DNA from 3 places in the Agromyces sp. NPDC029043 genome. Region 3 is predicted to be linked to each of the others. Evidence: predicted binding sites of a transcription regulator. Region 3 holds the regulator's gene; each other region holds the start of a gene.
The links. Region 3 encodes LexA, which represses DNA repair genes until DNA is damaged. Its sites were predicted from a motif close to TCGAACANNTGTTCGA; they were not measured.

Region 1 (9,412 bases), on a different contig from region 3:
GCGGTGGAGGAGGCGGGGCGTCGGGGACCAGACGACAGCCGACGGCGTTGCACCGGAGATCGACGAGATCGACGGGGCGGAGCAGACGGAACGCGATCGGCTCCGGTGGTGTCGGCGATTGTGCCGACGGTGTGACACTGTCCATCACGACTCCTTCGCCCGGAGACGTCGTCGGGCACGGCGTCGTCGGATGAAAGGAACGGTAGGACCAGGTGCCGAGCGTGGCGTGAGTAGTGGACTACCTGTCTTGCGGTGGCGTGCGGCGTAGCGATCAGCAGTTCAGCGCAACGGTCAGCGCGAGGGTGCGATGTGCACGCGCAACTGCTTCATCATCGGCTGATCGCTCTGGGTACTGAAATCCTTGGGCCCCAACAGCACATTCATCTCCGGCATATAACCCGCGGCGCTGCCGACGGGGGTGTTGTAGGCCAGCGCCCGGTACCGGTGCACGGCCCGGCGGCTGCCGTCTACCGAGGTGGCGACGACGTCGACGAAGTCACCCTCGGCGATGCCGCGCCGGGACATGTCGTCGGCGTTCATGAACACCAGCTCGCGCAGGTTCTTGACACCGCGATAGCGATCATTCGCCGAGTAGATGGTGGTGTTCCACTGATCGTGCGAGCGCATCGTCTGCAGCACCAGCATGTCGGCGTCGTCGGGGATGATGTCGGGCAGCCCCGCGTGTGAGAACTCCGCACGGCCGCTCGGCGTCAGGAAGACCCGTTCCCGGGCAGGCTGCGGGATACGGAAACCCAGGGGGTTGGCGATGAGTCGGTTGAAGCCGTCGAATCCGGGCAGCACCTGCGCCATGACGTCGCGGATGCGGTCGTAATCCTCGACGAGCCAGGCCCAGCGGGTGGGGCTGTTCGGCAGGGCAGCGGCCGCCATGCCGGCGATGATGGCCGGCTCGGACTTCAAGCACGACGACGCGGGGCGCCGTTTCCCGACGGACAGATGCACCATGCTCATCGCATCTTCCACCGTGATCCCTTGCCGCCCTGCGGATTGCAGGTCCTTCTCGGTGCGGGCGAGGCAGGGGAGGATGAGGGCAGTGCGGCCGTGTACGAGGTGGCTGCGGTTGAGCTTGGTGCTCACCTGCACCGTCAGGTCGAGCTTGGCCAGGCCCTGCGCCGTGTACTCCGTATCCGGCGCCGCCAGAACGAAGTTGCCGCCCATTCCGATGAATACCTCGAGTGAACCGTCGTGCATCGCCTCGATCGTTTTCACGGTGTCGAGGCCGTGATGCCGTGGTGGATCGATGTGACAGACCTCGGCGAGCCGATCGAGGAAAGCATCGCTCGGACGATGATCGATGCCGCAGGTCCGGTTGCCCTGCACGTTGCTGTGGCCGCGCACCGGCGACGGCCCTGCACCGACGCGCCCGATATTGCCGCGCAGCAAAAGCAGATTCACGATCTCGCGCGCGTTGTCGACTCCGTGCTCGTGCTGGGTGACACCGAGGCACCAGCTGATGACGGTCTTTCCGGATTCCAGGTACATGTCGACGAGTCGTCGGATGTCCGCCTCGGCTACACCGGACTGCTCGACGAGCTGATCCCAGGTCGTCGACTCCACGATCGACCGGTAGGCGTCGAGCCCGTGGGTGTAGGTGTCGAGGAAGGCTTGATCGAGGACGTCCGGGTCGGTGGCGGCGGCCTCCAGGACCCCCTTCGCGACCGCGCGCATCAGCGCCAGATCCCCGCCGGGGCGCACCTGGATGTTCATCGTCGACGTGCCCGTCGTCTTGAACATCGCCATGTCGGCGATGTCGTGCGGCACGATCGTGCGGGTCTCGGCCACCTCGGCGAACGTGTTGACGTGCACGATCTGTGCGCCGCGCTTGTACGCCTCCGCCAGCGAGGTGAGCATGCGCGGAGCGTTCGACGCCGCGTTCACACCCATCACGATGAGGAGGTCGGCGTGCTCCCAGTCCTCGAGATCGCAGGTGCCCTTGCCGGTGCCGATCGACGCCGTCAGAGCACGGCCCGACGCCTCGTGGCACATGTTGGAACAGTCGGGCAGGTTGTTGGTGCCCAACTCGCGGGCCATGAGCTGATAGAGGAACGTCGCCTCGTTGCTGAGCCGACCGGAGGTGTAATATGCGGCCTGATCAGGGCTGTCGAGGGACTGCAGGGTCTGGCCGACCAGTCGGAACGCGTCGTCCCAGGAGATCGGAACATAGCGGTCGGTGGCGGCGTCGTAACTCATCGGCTCGGTCAGCCGACCCTGATCTTCCAGATCGAAATCGGTCCACTCCGCCAGCTCGGTGACCGAGTGCGCCGCGAAGAACTCGGGGCCGACGCGTTTGCGGGTCATCTCCCACGTAGTGTGCTTGATGCCGTTCTCGCACAGGTCGAGCTTGAGTCCGTGCTGATCGTCGGGCCAGGCGCAGCCGGGGCAGTCGAAGCCCTTGACCGGGTGATTCATCGTCATCATCGCGGTGGTGCCGCGGACCAGTTCGCGTTCGGTCAGCAGCACCTTGCCCACCGAGAATGCGGCGCCCCAGCCGGCGGCGGGGTGGTGATAATCGTCCTGGACCATTCCTTGGCGGTGATGGGGCCGTACCCGCCCTGCCGCGGCCCCGGCGACATCAGCCCGGGCACCTTGGTGGGCACGCGTGGCGTCGACGGTGACCCTGCTGACGGGGGCCCTGCTGACGGGGATCCGGCTGACAGGGACCCTGCTGATGGCGATCCGGGAGACGATGATCCGTTCGAATTCGTCCCGGCCAGGGCCGACGGGATCTCGACATGATCATCGAGGTCGATGTGGGCGGGTGTGGCCTCGCCGGGAGTCTCATCCATGTCGCACCTGGATTCGTCGTCGGTGTCGTGCTGCTGCTGTCGTTCTTCGGACTCGAATCCAGACTAGTGAAGATTGACGACGATGGTGGGGCCGAGTCGATCCTCGCCGGCCGCGGTTTGCCCGTTTGAGCTAGAGGGTGAGCGCGTCGACGCCGTCGCCGGTGAGATCGCGCAGCGCATCGGGTCGGCCGGTGATCGCGAGCATCAGGGCGTCTGCCGGGCCGCTGACCAGCGGTCCGTTGCCGTGGCTCCACTCGAGATCGGTGGCTTCCCAGCGCACCGGCCGGCCGGAGTTCGCGAACGAGCCGGTGCCCGTCAGATCGGAGGTGAAGTCGAGCACGACACGTCGACGGTCGTCGGGGGCACTGTGCGCGATGCCCAGCGGACGGCAGATGTCGAGCCCGTGGACGACGATGTCGGTGAGGGGAGCGGCGGGTCCTCGTCCCGGTGGTGTGAAGCGCTTGTCGGCGCGGTCGTCGAGGAGCGTGACCAGGTCGTCCCCGTGGTCGCGGACGACGAGCGTCGTCATCGCCTTGTTCGCTTCGTCGAAATTCCCGCGCGCACGCAGCATCAGCAGCCCGAAGCGCCACATCGGTACCACCAGCGGCGCAACGAGGTGGGCCGCGACTTCCCGAACGCTCCAGTCGCCACACAGGGAAGGCGACGCCCACTGCTCTGGTGTCAGTGTGTCCAGAGTCGCTGCAAGAGAACGACGTTCGTCGGCGATCGCCGCGAAGATCTCGTCATCTGTCGGCATGATCGACACCTTCCGCCGGATGCTGATCAGCATAGGCGCCGATTCTGCGCGCCGGGGGCCAAGCGCTCAGGACCGTGCGGTATGGGATGCCTGCTCGACGATGACCGTCATGCCGTCGACGTCGATGGGACCGGCCGGCAGGTCGGGGCCGCGCACGGCGATGCCGTAGATGCCGACGGTCTTGCCCCGGTGGAAGCGGACCTCGGCGTCGGGGATTGTCACGGTGGTCCCCGCGACGGGGCACTGGACGAGGTCGCCGAGTAGCCGGGCGTCAGCCTCGGGTGCCGGGCTTGCGACCAGTAGCGCGACGAGGTCGGGCCGGCCGTCCAGTGAGATGCCTTCGGCTGCGCGATGTTCGGCGCGCATCCGGCCGATCTCGGCGCGTGGCGGATCGTAGGTGATGAAGAAGGGGAAGTACGACGGTGCATCGCGGACAAACACTTCGACGAACCCCGCGTCGTGTTCCTCGAGGCGCACCGCGATCTCGTCGACCTGCCGCCCTTCGGTTCGTAATCGTGCAGCGGTCGCGGGGGCGTCGGGCACGTTGACGGCAAACGTCACGAGGCCGGGACCGCTCATCGCGGCAATGGCCGGTCGAAGGATGCCGAGGCTGCCCGCGTAGATCGACGTCGCCGCCGCCTCCCAGTCGTCGACAGTCGCGAGCTCCACGTACCGCTCGTCGTCGATGCCCCACGCCGCGTTGCTGAACCCGGGCATCGTGAGTGCGGCCTGGGTCGGCAGCGCGGCGGCGTCGTAGGCCGCGCGGGTTCTGGCGAGATCATCGGTCCAGTGGATGAGGTGATCGAAAGCGGCGCCGTGCGGCATCGGAGTCCTCTCTGGATTGTCTGCTTAGGTGACCCTAACTTGGAAGTGGCCGCGAGGGAACCCTCGACGACAGGCCCGGTTGGTCCCGCGCCCATCGATGCTGCGTTAGCGTCGGGGAGTGACGAGCGATCAGGGGAATCGGTGGAATCACAACACCCATTGCCACCGGATAGTGCTCGATGCTGTTCCGGTTCACGCACGTCGCGCCCTCGATGTGGGGGCTGGCGACGGTGCGCTGACTGCCGACCTGGTCGATATCGTTCCGGAAGTGGTCGGAATCGATTGCGATGCGGCGAGTCTCGCGAGTGCACGCGCCAAAGTGGTTGACGCTGAGTGGATTCTGGGTGATGTGATGACTTACCCGTTCGGGCGGACGTTCGACGTCGTCGCCGTCGTTGCGACTCTCCATCACCTTCCGGACGTGCGTGATGCGCTCCGTCGGCTCTCGGAGTTGACCTCGCCCGGCGGGGTTCTGGTGATCGTCGGTCTGGCGCGATCAACGCGGGTGTCGGATTTCGCAGCAGACGTAGTCGGGGTCGCACAACATCGCTGGTACTCCTGGCAGCGAGGCTATTGGCAGCACTCGGCGCCCACCACGGCGCCTCGCGAGTCGTATGCGGAGATCCGTCGGTGTGCGAGTGAGATGCTGCCGGGGATGGAGTGGACGAGGTTGCCGATGTTCCGGTACGCGCTGGTCTGGCGTAGACCCCGTACGGCTCGGTACGGCGGACTCAGCCGATGACCTTGTCGTACGCGGCGAAGCTGGACTGATACTTCGCGGGGCAGTGTGCCTTGGCCCACGCGTTCAGTTGCTTGGGGATCTCGATGATGCCATCGCCAGGATCGGCCATGGGGTCCTGCCGGAGTTTGTCGTTGAGTGCCTCGAGTTGGTCGTAGAGGGCCTTTTGGTCGGGTGGTGCTGCGGCCTCGAGGTCGCCCGCAGAGACCTCGGCGTTGGCCTTCACCTGCTCGGCGATCTCCTGCTGCTGGGCCACCTAGTTCGGATCGCTCAGATCCATCGACATAGCGCTGTTGTAGTTTTCGACCCCCTTGGCGACGTAGGAGGCATACAGGTCGCAGTAACTGCCGCCGGTGTCCTTGGCTGCGGTCTGGCCGCCACCGCCGGACCCCGATGGATCATCGCCCGACGAGCACCCGCCGACAATGAGCACCGCGGATAGTGAAATACCCAGTGACAGAGCAGATTTGCGGAGTGTTGAAACAGTGTTGTGCATGGCGTCCTTCGATTCGGTTGGTGGCGGCAGGATCGTCGGCGCGGCCCTGATGTCACAACCTTGGAGGAGGGGGCCGGACGGCACATGCGTAGTCCGCTACCCGACTTTCGGCGGACACCCTACGATTCGGCAGCGAGGAGGTCGGCCAGGCGCTGTTCGAGTTCGCTGCTGGCAGTGATGATGTCGCGGTAGTCGATGCGAAGTTCGGTCATGCCGGGGATCGCGGCGGCACCACGGAGATCGGTCGTGTCGCGGACATCGGCGGGTCCGGTGTCGGGGCGTGTGTCAGCGTCGCCGGTGGTGGGTCCGTCGCTGGTGGCATCGCGGTGTGATGGATCGGCGTCACCGCTGCTGTCGCCGATGTCGCCGATGTCGTCGGTGTCCGGGCAGGGTGGAGCCTCCGGTGATGACTGTCCGGCATCGGCGGGTGGGCCGGCTGTGTCGTCGGTGTCCGGGCAGGGTGGAGCCTCGGCTGATGACTGTCCGGCGTCTTCTGGTGGTGGGCCGTGGATCTCGGCCCGCACCTGTTGTAGGTGCCAGCGCAGGTGTCCTGGGATGTCGGGGAGTCGGTTGACGCGTTCGGGGTTGGGGGGTGCGCCGGGTGTGCTGTTCAACGTCCACCCGCAGCGTCCTTGATCCGGGCCGTCGGGGATGACCCGGGATCTCAGGTGTCCGGGTTTGGTGGGGTGATGGCGTCGGTTGTGGATGGGGCACGTCCCGAAGAGTTCGGTGATGTCGGTGTTACCACCCGCAGCCCAGTCCTGCTCGGCGTGATGCAATTCCAGATGCACCGCGGGCTGTCCGCATCCGGCGACCGAACACACGTGACCATCAGGGCGGGAAAACGCTGCCATCCGCTGTGGTCGGGCCGCCAACCGGCGGCCACGCCCGAAGAACAGGGGCATCGGCTTCGCATCGGCGAACACCGACAACCACGTGTCAGCACCACCACGATCGATCTCGGCCAACAAGTCCCGGACGGGGATGAGATGTCCGGTGGCCGTGGTAGCCAGACCCGACGCCTCCTGTAGATCGGACAGGGTCGCGGTGGCGATCACCTGGATCGGTAACCCCCGATGCGAGCGGCCGAGGAGGCGGCCGTCGAGCACGGCCTGCGCGACCGCGGTCAACGCGTCGTGGTTGCGTTGCGCCGGACTCCGATAATCCCGGGATGCAGCCTCGGACACCTTCTCCGCATCGGCTTTCTCGACCGGCCCGGTGGGTGAGTCGGGGTCATCGGGGTTGTTCATGCCTGGGGCCGCCCACGCCGCCAGGATCGTCGACAACTGCGACGCCAACAGGGGGGAGAGTCGTCCGTTGAGTTTGGCGGTGCCATCGGCGCGTTGCCGGTTGATCCACACCCCGCGTTTGCGTTGCCGATCCGCATCGTCGGTGAGTTCCCCATCCGGATCGAGGTTGGCGATCAGGCGTTGCCCCAAATCCGCCAGCTGTGCCGGAGTGTGCTCTTTAGCGTGTCGTGCCATGGTGCGCTCAGCCGCGACCTGCACATCGTGGGCGACCGCATCCGGAATCTCATCCAAGATGTCGAGCACGGTGTGGATGTGGCTGGTCCCCGCGTGGCCGGCGGCGAACGCGTCAGCCAGGGCGGGATGTTTCGGCGGTAGCGGTTCGCCGGTGGGGCTGGTGAACGTGGCTGTGGCCGCCATCTGTTCCCGCCGGCGTTGCGGGTTCACAATCCGCAGATACTGGTCGTGGAAACTGGGTTCGGACCGGTATCCCATCTCCGCGGACAGGTGGCGGTCGGAGCATTCCACCAGCTGCCGATCTCCCGCAAACGTCAGGCGGGCGATCGCCTGTTCGGTGCGGCCGGCGATCGCGACGAGTTCCTCATTGGTGCAGCCCGTCAGATCCACCACCTGCAACTCATCCACCACCGCATGCAGTTTCGCGACCAACCCACCAGCCGCAGAGGTGAAGTCGATATCGAACGGATTCACATACGCACCCGGACCAGTCGCATCCGAGTCGGAGACATCGCCAGCGTCAGGATTGTCGGGGGTGTCGCACAGAGTGGACTCTGCGCCATCGGCGTCGTCGGTGCTGTCACTCATTGCTGTCACCCCCTTCCCGGACCCGCCATCGAAACTTCGAATATACGTTCGACTATAACCTCCGAATCGGACACGCACAACCCCCAATAGCCTTCGGGATTTGGGGCCTGAGCCGCTCGGTGGTTTTCGCACGCGGCGGAAGCGTATGTTGGCGTCCATGACCAGTCACGATGGACTGTTTCGGTTCGGGATCGTTGCTCCACTTCTCTCCGATGCGTCGTCGTGGCGTGAACAGGTGAGACGCATTGCCGGACAAGGCTATTCGACGGTTCTGGTGCCCGACTTTCCGCTGACCCAGCCGGCACCCGCGGTGACGCTGGCCGTCGCCGCGACCGTGGCCGATGTGCGGGTGGGGTCATGGGTGTACGCGGCCCCGTTTCGCGCGCCGTGGTTGACGGCGTGGGAGGCGTATTCACTCACCGTGCTCACCGATGGTCGGTTCGAGATGGGGATCGGTGTCGGTCGGCCGGGGATCGAGGATGAGCTCCGTGATCGCGGCATCTCGGTCGGTTCGCCTGGGCAACGGTTGGAGATGATCCGCGAGACCGTGGACGCTCTACGCGAGCGAGACGGTGACGAACTGCGTACCCCGGTGGCGATGGCAGTGATCGGCCCGAAGGCCCGTGCGCTTGCAGCCGAGCTCGCGGACATCGTCACCTTCGCGATGACTCCGGACGAGTCGCGAGATGCGGTGGTCGCACGGGTACGCGACTTCCACACCGACCGCGTCGTCGAACTGTCTATGCACATACCGGTCGTCGGCGATGTCGTCGCGCCGCACATGGCGCCGCCCGGGATCGACACGGCGGCGTTGCGAGATTCCGATTCGCTCGCATACCTGCCGGCGGATCCGGCAGCTGCCGCCGACGAGCTTGGACGTCGACGGGAGGAGACTGGCGTGTCGTACTACGCATTCGGTGCCAACGTCGCGGATGCTTTCGCTCCGCTCGTCGCGGAATTGGCGGGGGAGTAGTACTCGGGGCTCGGCTTCTGACGTCGAATCATGCAGTATGGATTGATGATTGGGCACGTTGGTATTCACTGCGCCGACCTCGGTGCTTCAGCAGACTTCTACGACGTGGTCTTGGCCAGTCTCGGCGCGCACAGGGTCATCGATCTCGGGTTCGGGATCGGCTACGGGACGTCCATGCCTGACTTCTGGATCTACGAGCAACCTCGCGAAGGGCCGGCCACCGGGCCGAATCGCGAAGTCCATATCGCATTCGACGCGCGGGGCGCCGACGCGGTTCACGCGTTCTTCGACGCTGCTGTCTCTGCCGGTGCCACCGTGTTGCATCCGCCGCGTCAGTGGCCCGAGTATCACGAGAACTACTTCGCCGCGTTCGTCCGAGACCCAGACGGCAATAACGTTGAAGCGGTGTGTCACACGGTTCGGCCCGGTTCCGATGGCGGTTCTATGTAAGCGAGTGGGACGTCAGTCGTTGTCGGTTGCCGGGCCTTCTTCGGTCGCCCCGCCTTCGCCGGACCAGTCGCCGGACTTCTCGCCTTCGGCCGGATCGGACTGGACGTCGGACTCCGCCCCCTTCGGTCCGGTGCCGACTTCTTCGGTCTCTGGGTTGGTCTGTTCGTCGCTCATTACTTCGGTATACCCGAATCCCTTGCGACTAAACACCCCATCCAGAGTTCTCACTCTCGCTGAGCGGATCTGGTCGATCACCCAGTAGCGTCGGCACGGGTGATGGGCACCCGCCGGGGATG
Region 2 (9,412 bases), on a different contig from region 3:
ACGCGATCATCAGTCCCACGCCCCAGACCGGCTCGTCGACGCGCAGCAGGATGCCACCGACGAACAACCCGACGAACAGCACCGCTGAGACGATGCGCTGGGCCGCGCGCTCGAGGCGCGCCATCCGATGTTCGATTCGCGGCGAGTTCGCGACGAGGCGGCCCTGCTCGATGCGGTCGGCGATGGCGTCCATGCGCTGAGGCAGCCGCCCCACGGTGCCGGCGTACGACATCGCCTGTCGCCCGAGCGTCTGCAGGATGTTGCCGCGCTCGTCGCGCAGGAGCCCGGCGGCGTAGGGCTCGACGGCGTCCCATACGTTGAACGCCGGGTCGAGCGAGCTGCACATGCCAGAGGTCAGCGACATCGCGCGGATGATGAGCAGGAAGTTCTCGGGCAGCTGGAACGGCAGCGTGCGCATCACCTCGCCGAACTCGATCGCGAAACGTCGCAGTTCGCGCTCGTCGACCTGCGCCAGCTCGGCGAAGCCCATGCCGCCGAACCGTGCGAACAGCTCGGTCATCGCCCGTTCGAGTTCGGCGGTCTCGGCGGATGGCAGGAGGAAGCCGACGCTGCGGAAGCTGTCGACCAGGCGCTTCCCGTCGCGCGCCGCGGCCGCGATCATCAGCTGCTGCAGGGCCTGGCGAAGCCCGTCGGGCACCTCGCCCATCATGCCGAAGTCGATGAAGGTGAGCTGCCAGGCCGGCCCCGCGGCATCCGTTGCGCCCGAATCGGATGGCGCCGGCGCCACCGGCGCCACCGGCGTCACGAAGATGTTGCCCGGGTGCGGGTCGGCGTGGAAGAAGCCGTCGCGGAACAACTGGTCGAACATGACCGCCGCGAACTGCTTCGCGACGTCCTTCGGATCGATACCCGCCGCCACCAGCGCCGCGCGGTCGCTGATCTTGATCGCCGTCACGTCGGCGAGGGTGAGCACGCGGCGCGTCGTGCGCTCCCACACGACCTCGGGAGCGGCGACGCGCGCGTCGCCGGCGAAGCTCGCGGCGAACCGCTCGGCGTTCTGCGCCTCGTGCAGGTAGTCGATCTCCTCGAGGCTCGTGGTGGCGAACTCCTCGACGAGCGTGGGCAGGTCGACGCGGCTCGCGACGAACCGCACGCGGCTGAGCCATCCGGCGACCCGCCGCAGGGCCGCGAGGTCGACGTCGACGATCACCTCGATGCCCGGCCGCTGCACCTTGACGACGGCCTCGTCGTAGCCCATGTCGGCGGCGTCGATGGACGCGAGTCGGGCGCGGTGCGCCTGGCCGAGGGATGCCGCGGCGAGCGGCGTCGGGTCGAATTCGGCGTACGCCCGCTCGAGCGGCACCCCCAGCTCGGCCTCGGCGAGACGCCGGATGGCGTCGAACGGCACGGGCGGGACCTCGTCCTGCAGTCCGGCGAGTTCGCGCGTGATCTCGGGCGGCAGCACGTCGAGCCGCGACGACAGGTACTGGCCGACCTTGATCATCAGCCCGCCGAGGTCGACCGCGAGCACGTGGAAGCGCTGCGCGATGCGTGTCATCCGCGCCGTGCGCCCCCGCGCCGCGACCCTGGCCAGGCCGAACCGCGGTAGGACGATCTCGAACCACCACGTCTGGACGATGTAGCGCGCGGCGAACCGGAGGATCCGTCGGTAGCGGGCGCGCGTGTTCCCCACATCGGGCATCCTGCCTGGCGGATGCCGACGTGTCGAGGGCACCTAGGTCAGTCCTGGGCGAGGATCGAGTAGAGACGGCGACGCGCCTCGTCGAGGATGTCGACCGCCTGCTTCACCTGCTCGGGCGTGCCCGTGCGTCCGACCTGCGCCGCCGCCTGGGCGAGCTCCATGCCGGCCTTGGCGAGCGGCCCGGCGTTGCCGAAGTCGCGGCGGCTGCCACCGCTGCCGCCGCCGCTGGCCCCCGTCGGCCAGGGCGCGCGATCAGCCGATGAGGCGGCCTCGGCCCTGCCCATTTCGGTGAGCGTGTACGTCTTGCGTCCGCCCTCCTCTTCGGCGGTGATCAGCCCCTCGTCGGCGAGCAGCTGCAGTGTTGGATACACCGAGCCCGCGCTCGGCTTCCACGCGCCGCCGCTGCGCTCGGAGATCTCGCTGATGATCTGGTAGCCGTGCATCGGCTTCTCGGCGAGCAGTGCGAGCACCGCCGCACGAACGTCGCCCTTGCCCATTCGCGGTGCGACCTTCTGCTCGAACATGCCGCGGAGCTGCTCCATGGCGTCCCACAGTCCCTGCCCGGGGTTGCCCTTGCCCCACCCGCTCGAGGAGCTGCCGAAGCCGCCGCTGCCGAATGAATCGCTCATGATGACCTCCCTGTGACGGGCCCTGTTCGGGTCTCGACGATATGTCAACGATATATCGCTCAGGCGGGTGGGTGCTCGTGAGTTCGCTGTGAAGGTCCCATCGCCTCGCCGCTCGCCGCTCGCCGCGCGCCGCTCGCCGCTCGCCGCTCGCCGCTCGCCGCGCGCCGCTCGCCGCTCGCCGCTCGCCGCGCGCCGCTCGCCGCCCGCCGCTCGCCGCCCGCCGCTCGCCGCCCGCCGCCAACTGCCCGCCGCCTGCCCGTCGCCCGCCGCTAACTGCCTGCCGCCCGCCGCCACTCCCCGCCTCCCGCCGCCGCTGCTTCCGACGAGGCCGAACTGAAATGCAACTTCAGGGTTGCATTATCCCTGAAGACATGCAACCGTTGGGTTGCGATAACTGAGGAGACTCCCTATGAAGCCGACACCGATGCGCAATCCGCGTCCCGTACTCGCCGTCCTGTTCGCCGGCTCATTCGTGATGGGCTGCGCCGAGATGCTCGTCGTCGGCCTGATCGACCTGATCGCCGCCGACCTCGCCGTCTCCGTGTCGGCCGCAGGCGCGCTGCTCACCGCGAACGCGCTCGGGCTTGCGATCGGGGGGCCGGTCCTGACGTTCCTGACGACCCGGTTCGACCGGCGCCGGGTGCTCCTCGCCGCGTTGGCGACGTTCGTCGTCGCCAACGCACTGCCGGCGATGCTGGGCGCCGACTACTCGATGTTCCTCGTCGCTCGCGTCGCGATCGGAGCCGTGCAGGGACTGTTCATCGGGGCGGCGATGATGTCGGCGACGGCGATCGTTCCATTCGAACGCCGCGGTCGGGCGATGGCCGTGATCATCACGGGCTTCGCGATGTCGAGCGCGCTGGGCGTGCCGGTGGGCACGCTGCTCGGCCAGGCCGTGGGCTGGCGCGGCGCGTTCACCGCGGTCGTCGTGGCCGGGCTGGTCGTGCTGGGCCTCGCCGCGGTCGTGCTGCCGTCGGTGCCGACGCCGAAGGGCAGCGGGGCGATCGGGCAGGCGCGGCACGCGTTCGCACCACGTGTGCTCGCCGTGCTCGCCGTGAGCACGCTCACGTTCGGCGCGATGCTGGCGGCCGTCACGTACCTGGTGCCGTTCCTCGGCGAGGTGACTGATGTCGCGGGGCCCGCGGTGACGCCGTACCTCCTCGCCTACGGCGCCGCGACGGCCATCGGCTCGTTCGCCGGCGGACGGTTCGCCGACGCGAACGCCTCGCGAGCCCTCATCGTCGGCGCGATCGGCGTGACCGTCTCCCTCGTCGCACTGCTGCTCTTCGGGTCGAGCCCGTGGCTCGTCGGCGTGGCCGTCTTCTCCGTCGGCCTGTTCGGCATGGCGACGGGGCCGTCCATCCAGCACCGAGTGGTCGCGCTCGCGGGACCGGGCGCTCCGCTCGCATCGTCGCTGCCCGCGTCGGCGGTGAACGCCGGCATCGCGTTCGGCGCGTTCGCCGGCGGGCGCGCGATCGACGTCGGCGGGATCCGACTCGCGGTGATCGCCGCCTGTGTCATCGGCGTGGCCGCGGTCGCGGCGGCCTGGGCGACGAGCGCCCTGAAGCCGGCTGCTGCGACATCCGTCACCGCATGGGTCATCGAACGATGACCGATCCACTCCGCACCATTCGGAACCAGTCACGAAGGGAACCATCATGATGCTGCTCGAGGACAAGGTCGCCGTGATCCACGGCGGCGGAGGATCGATCGGGGCCGCTGCTGCGCGCGCGTTCGCCCGGGAAGGGGCGAGGCTGTTCCTCGCGGGGCGGAGTCGTCCGCGGCTCGAGTTGGCCGCATCCGCTGCGCGTGCAGTCGGCGGCGCCGTCGAGATCGCCGTGGTGGATGCGATGGACCAGGCCGCGGTCGACCGCCACGTCGATGAGGTGACGGATGCCGCGGGCCGCATCCACATCGCGCTGAATGCCGTCGGCTTCGACCACGTGCAGGGACGGGCGATCGCGGACACCTCCCTTGACGACTACCTGCACCCCGTCACGGGCTACCTGCAGACGAACTTCGTGACGGCGAAGGCCGTCGCGCGGCCGATGATCGCGCAGGGGAGCGGGGTGATCCTCACGGTCTCGACGCCTGGCGCGCGGCTGACCGGGCGTGGACTCCTCGGCAACGCGGCACAGAGCGCGGGGCTCGAGGGCTTCTCGCGAGCGCTCGCCGGCGAGCTCGGTCCGGCGGGCGTGCGGGTCGTGTGCGTGCGGCCGCACGCCATGCGCGATGCGCTCGACACGTCGTACACGCGGCAGATGTTCGGTCGCATCGCCGAGGACTCCGGCATCGACTTCGACGAGTGGATGGACGGCCTGGTCGGCATGACGCTGCTCGGTCGGCTGCCGACGCTCGACGAGGTGGCCGACTTCCTCGCGTTCGCGGCATCGGATCGCGCCGGATCGATGACGGGCGTGATCTCGAACCTGACGGCGGGGGCGCTCGTCGACTGACGCCTGCTCTCATGCAACCGATCTATTGCACTGATCTCACGAAAGGAACCATCATGGACCGCATGACCGACAACACCGCCGCCGTGATCGACGAGCGCGAGTTCACCGTGCGGCGGAGCGTGCACATCAGCGCCCCCGTCGAGAAGGTGTGGGCCGCGGTCACCGATCCGGCGCACATCTCGCGCTGGTTCGGGCAGGCGGCGTTCGACGGAGGCGGCATCGGAGCACGCGGGACGCTCACCTTCCCGGGCGATCATGTCGTGCCGATCCGGATCGAGGCGATCGACGAGCCGCGCTCGGTCTCGTACCGGTGGGCCAGCGGCGATGCGCCGCAGGACCGCGCCGCGGAGCTGGCGCCCGAGCATTCGACCGTCTTCACGATGACGCTCGAGCCGGTGCCCGACGGCACCTGGCTCACGGTCGTCGAGTCGGGCTTCGAGCGCCTGGCCGACCCGGCGGCGCACCTCGAGGACCACCGCGGCGGATGGAACGGCGAACTCGACAAGCTCGTCGCGCTGCTCGAGGGCGGCTCGTGACGGCAGCTCTGGTTCCCGTGTTCGCAGCGCTCGGCGACGAGACGCGGTGGAGCATCCTGGCCGCGCTCGGCGAGGGCGACGCTTCGGCGTCGGCCCTCGCCGGGCGCTTGCCCGTGACCCGGCAGGCGATCGCGAAGCACCTCGCCGTGCTGGCCGAGGTCGGACTCGTCGAACCGGTGCGCGTCGGCCGTGAGGTGCGGTATAGCGTGGTGGGGTCGTCGCTGAGCGAGACCGCGCGTCGGCTCGACGCCATCGGCGCGCAATGGGACCGTCGGCTGGCCGGGATCAAGGAGATCGCGGAGGGATTGTAGGTTGCGCCGAAGCCGGGCACGGTCATGCCGCCCGGTCTTCGCGCAGCTCGAAGCGGGCCCGGTCGCCGAGTCGTGGGATCTGTGCCGGGTCGATGTGCGGCGGCGGGATGAAGCGCACCTCGGACGCGCTCGCAAGGATGCGCCATCCGTCGCGGTGGACCATGTGATGGCAGAAGCTGCAGAGCATCACTCCGTTCGAGAGGTCGGTCGGGCCGGTATCTCGTTCCCACCAGTCGATGTGGTGCGCTTCGACGTACCCGATGTTCTGGCCGCAGGAGGCGCACCCGCCGTCCCGCTCGCCGAGCGCGAGCCGCTGCGCCCTCGTGAACAGGCGCGCGGCTCGGCCGAGGTCGAGGGGGACGCTCTCGCCGCCGAGCACGGCGGGGATAAGCTCGGCGTCGGCGGCCATGCGACGCGCGGTGCCTGCTGACACGGGCTGTTCGAGACCGTCGATCCGCGCGTGCCCGAGACCGGTGACGAGGGTGTCGAGGTCGACGCGCACGATCACCGTGGTCTTCGCGAACGGGGTCAGCGTCTCGCTGCAGCCGAGGGTGTGGCGGGCCAGTGCGGCGAGCGCGTCGGCTTGGATCTGCGGGATCGTGCGGTCGTCGTCGATGACCGGGCTTGACGCGCCGGCGCCTTCCGGGCCTCCGCCCTCCGGGCCTCCGCGAGGTTCGCGTCGGCGTAGCACGTCGCTCACGAGCGCTTCGATCGCGGCCTTCACCGGGGCGGCGCTCTCGGGGTCGAGTCGTGCATGCATGTGCAGCACGCCACGGTCGTCCTCTCGCATGGTCAGCGAGCGCTCCATGCGGAGCTCGTCTTCGCGGGGTTCGACGCCGTCGGGGTCGAGCCGCGCCTCGGCTTCCCGCACTCCACGCAGCAGCGTCTCGAGCGGCACCCGCCCGGCGAGGTCGACCAGCGCGCGCTCGACGACCTGGGCGCGACCGGGGTCGGAGTGCATCGATGCCCGATCGAGCATCGTGGTGATCGCCGATGCCGCCTCGATGCTGATTGCGGCCGACTCGAGGGCCTCGGCGATATGCCGATGCCGTGACGGCACTCGCTCGCCGCTGAAGGTCTGCCGTTCGGCGGTGGCGGTGCCGACCGCGATCAGCCGCGCCGCGTCGGCCCGCGACCCTCCGGTGGCTGCGGCGACGAGGCGGGTCGGGTTGTGGAACCCCTGCGCCTTGGCGAACCCCGTGTCGCCGAACTCGGGCCCAGACCGTTTCGACGCCTCGGCCGCGACCCTGGCCAGCATCGCGTCGACATCACGCCGGACCCTCGCCAGCGCATAGGTGACCTGCATGAGCCCGTCATCGCTCAACTGCTCGACCTCGACCTGGGCGCCCCCGCGAACGGCACACCACGCCGGCGACCCGCCCGCCCACACCTCGCGCAGCGCAGCGACATCGCGCTGGAGCGCAGACAGCGCACCGAGCGGATGCTGCGGGATCGCGGGCCGTTCCATGCTTCGATCCTGCACCCACCCTCCGACATTCGTTCGAGCCCGAAATCAACCCTCACCTGGCTGTTTCCCTCTGGAGAACTCCGCCCGAGGGCAGCCTGTGGAGGAGGAGTCGCGAGAAGCGGCCTGAGGATTCCGTATAGCCAACCTTCAGCGGCTGGCTCGCTGATGGCCGAGCAGCGTGTCGTGATTGGCCCGTGGCTCGGGCTCGGCCCCGTTGACGAGGCCGCGACGTCCCCGTGCTCGGTGCGGTTTCGGCGCTCGGCGTCGCACCCGCTCTGCAGGGGTCGGCCCCGTGACATCCATGTCGCTCGAACTCGCAGTCAGCCCGTCACATGGGTCTCGCCGTCAACCTTCGGTCGGCGTCTCAACCGGCGCGTCATCCCGACCGCGACCCAACCGCCCCCAGCCGCGGTGGCACCGACGCCGCCGCCGTCCGCCGCACCGGCGCGTTCGCCACCAACACTCCCGCGACGAGCACCGCCCCGCCGACCGTCTCCCACACGTTCGGCACCTGACCGAGCAGCAGCGCCGCCGACGCCATCGCCACGACCGGCGCGAGCAGCACCCACGGCACGACCGACGCCGACCGATTCCGGGCGAGCAGCCCGTTGAAGATCGCGTACCCGACGAGCGTGCAGAGCCCCGCGGTGTACAACGTCGAGAGCAGCGGCCTCCACCCGAACGCGGCGATGCCGGCGGCGATGGCGTCGGGCCCCTCGATGAGCGCCGACAGTCCGAGCGCAGGCAGCGGCACGACGAGCGACGACCACACCGTCAGCGACAGCGCCCCGAACCGCCGCGCCGGCGCGACTGGCCCGGCCCGCCGCGCCACGACATTCCCGATCGCCCACGACAGCGCGGCCAGCAGGCACAGCACGACCGCGATCGCCGGCGCGTCCCCGCCGCGACCGAACGCCACGACGCCGAGCCCCACCGTCCCGAGCAGCACCCCCGCGACCTGCAGGCGCGTGGGCCGCTCGCGCAGGGCGAGCGCGGCGACGAGGATCGTGAGCACGACTTGGGCCTGCAGCAGCAGCGCGGCGATGCCGGGCTGCAGCCCGAGCGCGATCGAGGTGTAGAGCAGCGCGAACTGGCCGAGGCTCATGAAGAGGCCGACGCCGACGACGGTCTTCCAGCTCGCGAGCGGCCGCGGCACGACGACGACCGCAAGCGCGACGACCGCGAAACGGATGGCGACGAAGAACAGCGGCGGGATGCCATCCATGCCCCAGTCGATGACGACGAAGTTGAAGCCCCACATCGTCGCCACCAGCGCGGCCAGCAGCATGTCGCGTCTCGTCATGGGTCAAGGGTGGCCCGCGGCATCCGGAATCAACAGCGACCATTTCTGCGGCTGAATCGGTAGCATTGCTGCATGATCGATCTCGAAGCCGTGGTCGCGCTGCGGGCGGTGGCCACGAACGGCAGCGTCGCGGCGGCGGCGGATGCGCTCGGGTTCACGCCGTCAGCGGTGTCGCAGCAGATCAAGCGGCTCGAGCGCGGCACGCGGGTCGCGTTGCTCGAGCGGGCGGGTCGCGGTGTGGTGTTGACGGATGCCGGTCGTCACCTGGTCACGTCATCGGCGACGGTGCTCGCCGACCTCGAGCGCATCGAGGCCGACCTGCATCTCACCGGCCAGGCGACGGGGGCGGATGGCGCGGCCGCCCGCCGCATCACGGGGGAGGTGCGCGTCGGCGCGTTCTCGACCGCGGTGCGCGGCCTGCTGGTCGACGTGCTGCCGCGCCTGCGCGAGGAGCATCCGGAGCTGCGGGTGCCGACGCGTGAGAGCGAGCCGTGGGAGACGATCGCGCTCGTGGCGTCGGGTCAGCGCGACCTCGGCATCGTGCACCGGTGGGGCGGGGTCGCGCTGGCGATGCCCGATCACCTGGTCGAGACGCCCCTGTTCACGGATGTCGCGGACGTGATCCTGCGCCGCGAGCACCCACTCGCCGACCGCGCCGAGCTGACCCCGGCCGACCTCGCCGAGGAGCAGTGGATCGCGACGTTCGACTCGACGATTTGCCGGCAGTGGTTGCGGCGCCTCTTCGACGGCGTCTCGAACGCGCCGCGCATCGTGCACGAGTCGATGGAGTTCGAGAATCACCTCGAGCTCGTCTACGCCGGGCTCGGGGTGGCGTTGGTGCCGCGGATGGGGCGACCGCCGCTGCCCGACGACCTCGTGGCGATCCCGACCGCCCGGCCGGCATCGACCCGCGGCGTCTCGGCCGTGCACCGCCGCAGCCAGGCGGACTCGCCCGCGCTGCAGGCGGTGCTCGATGCGGTGCGGGTGGCGGCGGCGGGGCTGCACGCTGCCTGACGCAGGTCGGCTCGGCTTGGCTGCACCAGGTG
Region 3 (9,412 bases):
TCGGGCACCGATCTTCCCGCGCGACTCGGCCTGGCCGAGGAGACGCCCTCGGAGGACCTCCATCGGGCCGCGACCGACGCGCTGCGGAGATGGCGGGCGCTCGCCGGCAGCCCGTTGCTCGACCGCGCCGCCGCCGAGGCGTGCGACGTCGTGACGCGGACGTGCGAGGCGCTCGTGGTCGCCGCCGGGCCCGAGTCAGTCGGGCGTCGACGACTGCGGCTGGCGCGCGCCGCGGAACCAGCGGTGCGCGGAGGGGAGGAGCGGGAAGAACCAGCCGAGCACCGCGAAGAGCAGCCCGGCGATGATCAGGACCTCGACGATCACGCCGAACTCGGCCACCGCGAGGAAGGCGATGCCGGCGAGCGCCGCGGCCACGTGGAGGACGAGCACCGGCACCTGCAGCCAGCGCGCCCCGCCGCGGCGATTGAACAGGAACGCTAGCAGCACGGCCTCGGCTGCGACGACCACGCCGAGCGCGGCGACGGACGACCAGTAGATCACGTCGACGAGCGAACCGATCGAGGTCGCGTCGTAGTTCGGCGCGACGCGGAGCAGCGTCTCCTCGAGTTCGACCTCGATGGCCTCGCGCGCCAGGAAGGCGACCAGGATCGCCGCGGCGCTCGCGATGAAGCTCACGAGCCAGAGCACGCGCGCCGTCCGCAGCGGCCACGGCGGCGGCACCGGCTTCCGCACGGGCGGGCGCCGTCGGTCGGAGAGCGCCGGCCGTTCGGGCGGGGGCGGAACCTCCTCATCGCCGTCGAGCTCGCTCGACGCGGGTCGTGAGCCGGCATTCCCCCCGGATGCGTCGGTCATGCCAGAAGCCTACGACGGCTCAGGTCGACGATGCGGGCGGCACGTCGGCGACCAGTCGCACGGCGAGCGAATCGACGCCGGTCGCGATCGCATCCTCCTCGGACCAGCGGCGAGCGAGCCGCGTGGTCATGGCGTCGAGCTCGGCGCGCGTGAGCCCGGCGACGAGCCGGACCCGAACGACGAGCTCAGGGCCCGCGAGGCGCGCATCGGGGTCGCCGGCGTCGAGGTCGATGCCGAGCACGGCCAGCTCCCCCGCGATCGACCGGTCGAACGCCTCGCGCACGGCCTCGGCCTCGAACGGCGGTCGCCACGGAAGCTGCTGCGCCACCGACCACACCGCGGGCCGCCTGAGCACGAACTCGGTCTCGGAGCCCGGATCGAGCACCACGAGCTCGGTGTCGTCGTCGGCCGCCGCGAGCGCGACGCGCACGCCGTCAGCGGGCACCGGCCGCGCGGTCGCGTTCCAGCGCGACATCGCCGCGACGGATCCGAACACCGGCAGCACGCGGCGTCCGTCGGGACCTTCGACCGTCACGATCGAGAGCTCCTGGCTCTTGTCGACCGCGTGGCCGTGGGCGCCCGTCTCCGACCCGCCGTCGCCGAGTTCCGCGAGCAGCGGGATCAGCAGTCGCGCCCGGCCGAAGGCCGCGACGACGTCGGCCTGCCCGCCGTCTCCCGAGCGGAACCGCGCCAGCGCCGCGCCGAGCTCCTCGGGCATGCGTCCGTCATCGGCGGCGTGCGGGTTGGCCTGGAACGATCGGCCGGCCCACGGGCGGCCGGCCGAGTCCGCGCCGGGATCAGTGGGATGCGACATCCAGCGCCTCGGGCAGCGTGAACGCACCCGCGTAGAGGGCCTTGCCGATGATCGCGCCCTCGAGGCCCTGCGGCACGAGCTGGCGCAGGGCCGCGATGTCGTCGAGGCTCGAGACGCCGCCCGACGCGACGACGGGGCGCCGCGTGCGCTCCATGATCTGGCTCAGCAGCTCGAGGTTCGGGCCCTGGAGCGTGCCGTCCTTGGTGACGTCGGTGACCACGTAGCGCGCGGCGCCGGCCTCCTCGAGTCGGTCCATGACCTGCCAGAGGTCGCCGCCGTCCTTGGTCCAGCCGCGCGCGGCGAGCGTGTGGCCGCGCACGTCGAGGCCGATCGCGATCGCCTCGCCGTACTGGGCGATGACCGAGGCCGCCCACTCGGGGTTCTCGAGGGCGGCGGTGCCGAGGTTGATGCGCTTGGCGCCGATCTCGAGCGCGTGCTCGAGCGAGCGGTCGTCGCGAATACCGCCCGAGAGCTCGACGTTCACGCCGCGGACCTGGCGGATCACCTTCTTGAGCACACCGGCGTTCGAGCCGCGTCCGAACGCGGCGTCGAGGTCCACGAGGTGGATCCACTCGGCGCCCTGCTCGGCCCAGTCGCTCGCCGCGTCGACGGGGTCGCCGTAGTTGGTCTCGGTGCCCGCCTCGCCCTGAGTCAGGCGGACCGCCTTGCCGCCCGCTACGTCGACTGCGGGAAGCAGGACCAGGCGGGGGGTCTTGTTGAACTCACTCATCACTGTCCTCGAATCGGATGCCGCGCAGATCGCGACTTCGGCACAGTCACAGCATCCTAGTCCGCCCGGCGCCCCGCCGCGCCGCCCATGACGGACCGGGCCCGCCGGCGTCAACCGAGCGAGCGGATCCAGTTGGACAGCAGGCGGATGCCGGCCTCCGCCGACTTCTCGGGGTGGAACTGAGTCGCCGACAGCGGGCCGTTCTCGACTGCGGCGAGGAAGCGGCCGCCGTGCTCGGCCCAGGTGAGCGCGGGCTGCGGGAACGGCGGCATCACGTCGAGATGCCATTCCTGCGCCGCGTAGGAGTGCACGAAGTAGAACCGCTCGTCCTCGATGCCCTCGAAGAGGACGGAGCCCGGGTCGGGTTCGACGGTGTTCCAGCCCATGTGCGGCAGCACGTCGGAGGGCAGCTCTCGGACCACGCCGGGCCATTCGCCGAGGCCCTCGGTGTCGACGCCCCGCTCGACGCCGTGCTCGAACATGACCTGCATGCCGACGCAGATGCCGAGCACCGGACGTCCTCCGGCGAGCCGGCGGTCGACCAGCTCGTCGCCGCGGACGGCGCGGAGCTGGCTCATCACCGCCGCGAACGCCCCGACACCCGGCACGACGAGGCCGTCGGCCTCCATCGCCACGGCGCGATCGGACGTGAGCTCGACCTCGGCCCCGGCATGCTCGAGCGCCTTCGCGGCCGAGTGCACGTTGCCCGAACCGTAGTCGAGCACGGCGACGCGGCGCACGGCGCTCACAGAGCCCCCTTGGTCGACGGGATGCCCGTCACGAGCGGGTCGTACGCCTTGGCCTGCCGGAACGCGCGCGCGAACGCCTTGAACTCGGCCTCGGCGATGTGGTGCGGGTCTCGCCCGCGGACCACGTCGACGTGCACGGTGAGCGCGGCGTTGAACGTGATGGCCTCGAAGACGTGTTGCACCATGGAACCCGTGAAGTGCCCTCCGATGAGGTGGAACTCGAACCCCGCCGGTTCGCCCGCGTGCACGAGGTAGGGACGACCCGAGATGTCGACGACGGCTCGCGCGAGGGCCTCGTCGAGGGGGACGAGCGCGTCGCCGTACCGGGAGATGCCGCGCTTGTCGCCGAGCGCCTGGCGGATGGCGGTGCCGAGCACGATGCCGACGTCTTCGACCGTGTGGTGCACGTCGATCTCGATGTCGCCCTTCGCGCGCACGGTGAGGTCGGTGAGCGAGTGCTTCGCGAACGCCGTGAGGAGGTGGTCGTAGAAGGGCACGCTCGTCTCGATGTCGCTCGTGCCCGTGCCGTCGAGGTCGAGAGAGAGGTCGATGCTCGACTCGCTGGTCTCGCGCTGCACGCGCGCGGTTCGCGCGGGGCGATCGGTGGTCATGCGGTCATCCTATTCAGGGTGGTCGTGAGGGTGATCAGCGGGCGGCGACGCGGGCAGGGGTGAACGCCGCCATCGCCTCGAGGAACGCGGTGGTCTCGGCCTCGGTGCCGGCGGTGACGCGCAGGCATCCGGGCAGGCCGATCTCGCGGATGAGGATGCCGCGCTCGAGCAGCGCCTCGAAGACGGCGTGCGGGTCGTCGACGCCGCCGAAGAGCACGAAGTTGGCGCCGCTGCGATAGGGCCGGTAGCCGAGCCCGTCGAGTTCGCGGACGATCCGGTCGCGCTGCGAACGGATCTCGTCGACCATCGCGAGCATCTCGTCGGAGTGGGCCAGGGCGCCGAGCGCGGCGGCCTGCGTGAGCGCCGACAGGTGATAGGGCAACCGCACGAGCCGGAGCGCGTCGATGACCGCCGGGTCGGCGGCGAGGTAGCCGACGCGAGCGCCGGCGAATGCGAACGCCTTGCTCATGGTCCGGGAGACGAGCAGCCGCGGCCGGCCCGCGAGCAGCGTGAGCGCGCTCGGAGTGCCCGGATCGGCGAACTCGAAATACGCCTCGTCGACCACGACCACACCCCGGGCGGCATCGGCCACCGCCGCGACGGTCTCGAGCGACAACGGGGTGCCGGTGGGATTGTTCGGGGCGCACAGCAGCACGATGTCGGGATCGTGGCGGAGGACGGCGTCGACGGCGGTCTCGGGCGAGAGCTCGAAGTCGGCGTCGCGCTCGGCGGTGACCCACTCGGTGCCGGTGCCCGAGGCGAGCAGGCCGTACATCGAGTAGGTGGGCGCGAAGCCCAGCGCGCGTCGGCCGGGGCCCCCGAAGGCCTGGAGGATGTGCTGGAGCACCTCGTTCGACCCGTTCGCCGCCCACAGCCGTGACGGTTCCAGCCCGTGGCCGAGGTACCGTGCGAGCGCGACCCGGAGGTCGGTGAACTCGCGGTCGGGGTAGCGGTTGAGCCCGATGATCGCCGCCGCGACCCGTGCGACGATGTCGTGCGCGACATCCTCGGGGATCGGATGCGTGTTCTCGTTGACGTTCAGTGCGACGGGCACGACCTTCTGCGGTGCGCCGTAGGGAGACTTGCCGCGAAGGTCGTCGCGGATGGGAAGGTCGTCGAGACTCGTCACCGATCAATGGTATCGGCGGGCGAAGCGACGTTTCGGCTCCCGTCGCCCCAACCACCTCGACGACCGTGCCCACCGGCGGCCCAGTCGCCGATCGCCGCTACTCGACGACCGGCAGCGCGAGGCGCTGGCCCGGCTGCACCACCGGCTCGCGAAGCCCGTTGAGCTGCATGATCTCGTGGATCACGTCGCGCGGGTCGGCCGTGGGCGCGAGGGATTCGGCGATGCCCCACAGGGTGTCGCCCGCCCCGACCACCACGGTGTCGAAGACCGCGGGACCCGCGCCGTCGTCGATGCCGGCGACCGCTCCGCCCGACGCGAGCGAGCCGATCAGCACGCCCACCACGATCGGCAGCGCCGCCAGCGCGGTGAAGACCAGACGGCCACGGCGCGTGAGGCGGAGGCGTGTGCGACCGGACGGGACGACGCCGCCTGGCATCGCGGGCCGTGCCACCGTGGTTCCCATCAGCACTGCAGTCATCTCGCACCTCCCCGACAGCCCCGCATCCGGCCCTCGGCCGGGAGGGCCGGATGCGAAGCTGTGTTCCGAATATATCTTCGAACAATCGAAGCTGCAAGGACCGGCGGGTGGGAATCACCGGTCGTTTTCCGCGACACACTCGAACGGATGTTTGTCGTGCGCGTACGAGGCGGATACAGTTTCGAATGTCGGGGACAGTCCAGCACCGACCACCGACATCACGATCCGGGCCGACGGAGGCCGAGACGAGAGGCGACACCGTGAGCATCGACATCGACCAGGCACGCGGCGCGGGCGGCCGGTCCCGTCGACGCAAGACGCTCAGCGCCAAGCAGCTCGCCATCCTCGACGTGATCCGCCGCTCGGTGGCCGATCGCGGCTACCCGCCGAGCATGCGCGAGATCGGCGACGCGGTCGGGCTCTCCTCGCTCTCGAGCGTCACGCACCAGCTCAACCAGCTCGAGCTCGCGGGCTATCTCCGGCGCGACCCGAACCGGCCGCGGGCGCTCGAGGTGCTCATCGACGTGCCGGGCACCGAGCCGCGCCCGTCCGACGTCGAGCCGGCACCGGTCGGCGACGCCGCGATGGTGCCCCTCGTGGGCCGCATCGCGGCCGGCGTGCCGATCACGGCCGAGCAGCAGGTCGAAGAGGTCTTCCCGCTCCCCCGCCAGCTCGTCGGCAAGGGCGAGCTGTTCATCCTGAAGGTCGTCGGCGACTCGATGGTCGACGCGGCGATCTGCGACGGCGACTGGGTCGTGGTGCGCTCGCAGCCCACGGCCGAGAACGGCGAGATCGTCGCCGCCATGCTCGACGGCGAGGCGACCGTCAAGGTGCTCCGCCAGCGCGACGGGCACACGTGGCTGCTCCCCCGCAACTCGGCGTTCGAGCCGATCCTCGGCGACCACGCCGAGGTGCTGGGCAAGGTCGTCGCGGTCCTGCGCGCAGTCTGAGCGGTCCCGCGCGCGGCCTGAGCGGTCCTCCGCACGTCTGACGAGACGAGGGGCGGATGCCGCGGCCTCGCGCCGCGACATCCGCCCCTCGATCGGGCTGCGCCCGGGCTCAGCCCGCGGTCGCCCCGACCCCGACGCCGGCGCGCACCGCCTGCGTCGCCTCGACGATGTTCGCGAGCGACGCGACCGTCTCGTCGTAGCCGCGCGTCTTGAGGCCGCAGTCCGGGTTCACCCAGAGGCGTCCGGCCGGGATCGCGCCGACCGCGCGCTCGAGCAGCGACTGCACCTCCTCGACGCTCGGCACGCGGGGCGAGTGGATGTCGTACACGCCCGGGCCCACGCCGTGGTCGAAGCCGCTGGCCGACAGGTCGTCGACGACCTCCATGCGGCTGCGCGCCGCCTCGATCGAGGTGACGTCGGCGTCGAGCTCGCGGATCGCGTCGATGACGACGCCGAACTCGGAATAGCAGAGGTGGGTGTGCACCTGCGTGGCCGGCTCGGCGCCGCCCGTCGCGAGCCGGAACGAGCCGACCGACCAGTCGAGGTAGGCGGGCTGGTCGGCGCGCTTGAGGGGAAGCAGCTCGCGCAGCGCCGGCTCGTCGACCTGGATCACGCGGATCCCGGCCGCCTCGAGGTCGGTGATCTCATCGCGCAGCGCGAGCGCGACCTGGCGCGCGGTGTCGCCGAGCGGCTGGTCGTCGCGGACGAACGACCAGGCGAGGATGGTCACCGGTCCGGTGAGCATGCCCTTGACGGGCTTCTCCGACAGCGACTGCGCGTACTCCGACCACTCGACCGTCATCGGCGCCGGACGCGACACGTCACCCCACAGGATCGACGGGCGCGTGCAGCGCGAGCCGTACGACTGCACCCAGCCGTTCTGCGTGACGGCGAAGCCGTCGAGCAGCTCGGCGAAGTACTGCACCATGTCGTTGCGCTCCGGCTCGCCGTGCACGAGCACGTCGAGGCCCAGCTCCTCCTGCAGGCGGATGACGCGGGCGATCTCCTCGCGCATGAGCTCGCGGTAGGCGGCGTCCGTCAGCTCGCCCTTGACGAGGCGGGCGCGGGCACGGCGGATGTCGGAGGTCTGGGGGAACGACCCGATCGTCGTCGTCGGCAGCGCCGGCAGTGCGAGGTCCTCCTGGGCGGCGACGCGCGCGTCGTACGCGGCCCGCGAGAAGGCGGCGGCGTCGAGCGCCGCGAGGCGATCGCGCACGGCGGGGACGCGCACGCCCGGCGCGGCGGCACGGTCGGCGAGCGAGGCGGATGCCGCGTCGAGCTCGGACGCGATCGCATCGCGGCCCTCGGCGAGACCGCGCGCCAGGATCGCGACCTGTGCGACCTTCTGGTCGGCGAAGGCGAGCCAGCCCACGAGGCGCGCGTCGAGCGCGGACTCGTCCTCGACGTCGTGCGGCACGTGCAGCAGCGAGGTCGACGTCGACACCGCGACATCGCCGGAGAATGTGCGCAGCGCCTCGGCGTGCACGAACGCGCGCTCGAGGTCGCCTCGCCAGATGTTGTGGCCGTCGACGACGCCCGCGACCAGGGTCTTCGCGGCGAGCGCCTCCTCGGTCACCGGATCGAGCTGCTCGGGCGCGCTGCCGCGCACGAGGTCGAGTCCGAGGGCCTCGACCGGCGTGCCGGCGAGCACGGGGAGCGCGTCGTCGAGCGAGCCGTAGGGCGCCGCGACGAAGATCGCCGAGCGCGCCTCGGCGGAACCCAGCAGGTCGTATGCGGCGGCGACCGCCTCGAGGATGCGCTCGCGCGGCTCGTCGAAGCTCTCGCTCACGAGCGCCGGCTCGTCGAGCTGCACCCATTCCGCGCCCGCGTCGCGGAGCGCGGCGAGCAGCTCGGCGTAGACGGGCACGAGGTCGTCGAGGCGGTCGATCGGACGGAATCCCTCGGGCGCGCCGTCCGCCGCCTTGGCCAGCAGCAGGAACGTCACCGGACCGACGAGCACGGGGCGGGTGACGAAGCCGGCCTCCCGGGCCTCGCGCACCTGCGCCACGAGCGCGTCGGCGTGCGCGGCGAACGCGGTGTCGGGACCGATCTCGGGCACGAGGTAGTGGTAGTTCGAGTCGAACCACTTCGTCATCTCGAGCGGCGCGTCGGCCCCTTCGCCGCGCGCGACCGTGAAGTAGCCGGCGAGATCGAGGCGGCCGTCGGCGTCCAGGAGCCTCGCGAAGCGCGTCGGGATCGCGCCGACCGCGACCGCGGCGTCGAGCACCTGGTCGTAGTACGAGAAGCTCTCGGGGATCGCCGAGTCGGTGCGGCCGAGGCCGAGCGCGGCGAGGCGCTCGCGCGTCGCGGCGCGCAGGCCGGCGGCGGTGCGCTCGAGCTCGTCGGCGTCGATGCGGCCGGCCCAGAACGCCTCGACGGCGTGCTTGAGCTCGCGGCGGCGCCCGATGCGGGGGTAGCCGAGGATGGTTCCGGCGGGGAAGGCGGGTGCGGTCATCGTGTTCTCGTGTTCCTCTCGGTGCCCGCGTGGGCGGGGATGGTGCGGAGGCCGAGCCGGTCCAGGACGGCGAGCACGGCCTCGTGGCGATTGAAGGTGTACAGGTGGAGTCCGGGTGCGCCGCCCGCGAGCACCTCGCCGGCGAGGTCGGCCGCGAAGTCGACGCCGAGCTCGAAGAGCGCGTCGGCGTCGGGCTCGATCTCGAGCGCGATCGCGAGCTCACTCGGCGCGGGCACGCCCGTGAGCTGCTCGAGGCGGCCGAGCCGGGCGGCCGAGGTGACGGGCATGATGCCGGGCAGGATCGGGATGGTGACCCCGCCCGCGCGGGCGCGCTCGACGAAGCCGAGGTAGTCGTCGGCGTGCCAGAAGAGCTGGGTGATCGCGAGGTTGGCCCCCGCCACCTCCTTGGCGAGGAGCACGTCGACATCCTGGTTCACGCCGCGCGAGCGCGGATGCCCGGTCGGGAAGGCGGCGACCGCGACGCGCTCGGGGCGCGGTCGCTCGAGGATGCGCGTCACGCCGGGCATCCCGGGGATCCCGGCCTGCCCGTACGGCTCGCGCTCCTCCTGCACCCGGTGGATGAGCTGCACGAGCTCGGCGGCGCTCTCGAGGTCGCCGATGCCCGCCTCCGGGTCGGCGCCCTCGGGCGGGTCGCCGCGCAGCGCGAGGAAGCTGGTCACGCC

Region 1: a site for LexA is predicted at 7,730-7,745, ahead of ACZ4TW_RS20795 (DUF222 domain-containing protein). Genes of this name have one in related genera too.
Region 2: a site for LexA is predicted at 7,085-7,100, ahead of ACZ4TW_RS08320 (HNH endonuclease signature motif containing protein). Genes of this name have one in related genera too.

What each region holds. Positions count from the first base shown of each region.
Region 1 is NZ_JBVHVX010000022.1:69,467-78,878, forward strand. It holds gene ACZ4TW_RS20755 (LysM peptidoglycan-binding domain-containing protein) at 1-145, opposite strand, end outside; gene ACZ4TW_RS20760 (FdhF/YdeP family oxidoreductase) at 292-2,541, opposite strand; gene ACZ4TW_RS20765 (hypothetical protein) at 2,751-2,933, shown strand; gene ACZ4TW_RS20770 (maleylpyruvate isomerase family mycothiol-dependent enzyme) at 2,935-3,561, opposite strand; gene ACZ4TW_RS20775 (VOC family protein) at 3,628-4,386, opposite strand; gene ACZ4TW_RS20780 (class I SAM-dependent methyltransferase) at 4,505-5,128, shown strand; gene ACZ4TW_RS20785 (hypothetical protein) at 5,118-5,381, opposite strand; gene ACZ4TW_RS20790 (hypothetical protein) at 5,382-5,621, opposite strand; gene ACZ4TW_RS20795 (DUF222 domain-containing protein) at 5,741-7,693, opposite strand; gene ACZ4TW_RS20800 (LLM class flavin-dependent oxidoreductase) at 7,851-8,666, shown strand; gene ACZ4TW_RS20805 (VOC family protein) at 8,712-9,116, shown strand; gene ACZ4TW_RS20810 (hypothetical protein) at 9,129-9,290, opposite strand.
Region 2 is NZ_JBVHVX010000005.1:28,541-37,952, forward strand. It holds gene ACZ4TW_RS08290 (ABC1 kinase family protein) at 1-1,663, opposite strand, end outside; gene ACZ4TW_RS08295 (PadR family transcriptional regulator) at 1,702-2,292, opposite strand; gene ACZ4TW_RS08300 (MFS transporter) at 2,702-3,904, shown strand; gene ACZ4TW_RS08305 (SDR family NAD(P)-dependent oxidoreductase) at 3,951-4,748, shown strand; gene ACZ4TW_RS08310 (SRPBCC family protein) at 4,811-5,284, shown strand; gene ACZ4TW_RS08315 (ArsR/SmtB family transcription factor) at 5,281-5,595, shown strand; gene ACZ4TW_RS08320 (HNH endonuclease signature motif containing protein) at 5,618-7,063, opposite strand; gene ACZ4TW_RS08325 (EamA family transporter) at 7,440-8,366, opposite strand; gene ACZ4TW_RS08330 (LysR family transcriptional regulator) at 8,439-9,380, shown strand.
Region 3 is NZ_JBVHVX010000001.1:40,452-49,863, forward strand. It holds gene ACZ4TW_RS00165 (dynamin family protein) at 1-441, shown strand, start outside; gene ACZ4TW_RS00170 (SseB family protein) at 833-1,627, opposite strand; gene priA (bifunctional 1-(5-phosphoribosyl)-5-((5-phosphoribosylamino)methylideneamino)imidazole-4-carboxamide isomerase/phosphoribosylanthranilate isomerase PriA) at 1,611-2,357, opposite strand; gene hisH (imidazole glycerol phosphate synthase subunit HisH) at 2,468-3,106, opposite strand; gene hisB (imidazoleglycerol-phosphate dehydratase HisB) at 3,103-3,717, opposite strand; gene ACZ4TW_RS00190 (histidinol-phosphate transaminase) at 3,752-4,846, opposite strand; gene ACZ4TW_RS00195 (LysM peptidoglycan-binding domain-containing protein) at 4,944-5,324, opposite strand; gene lexA (transcriptional repressor LexA) at 5,597-6,274, shown strand; gene metE (5-methyltetrahydropteroyltriglutamate--homocysteine S-methyltransferase) at 6,384-8,729, opposite strand; gene ACZ4TW_RS00210 (methylenetetrahydrofolate reductase) at 8,726-9,412, opposite strand, start outside.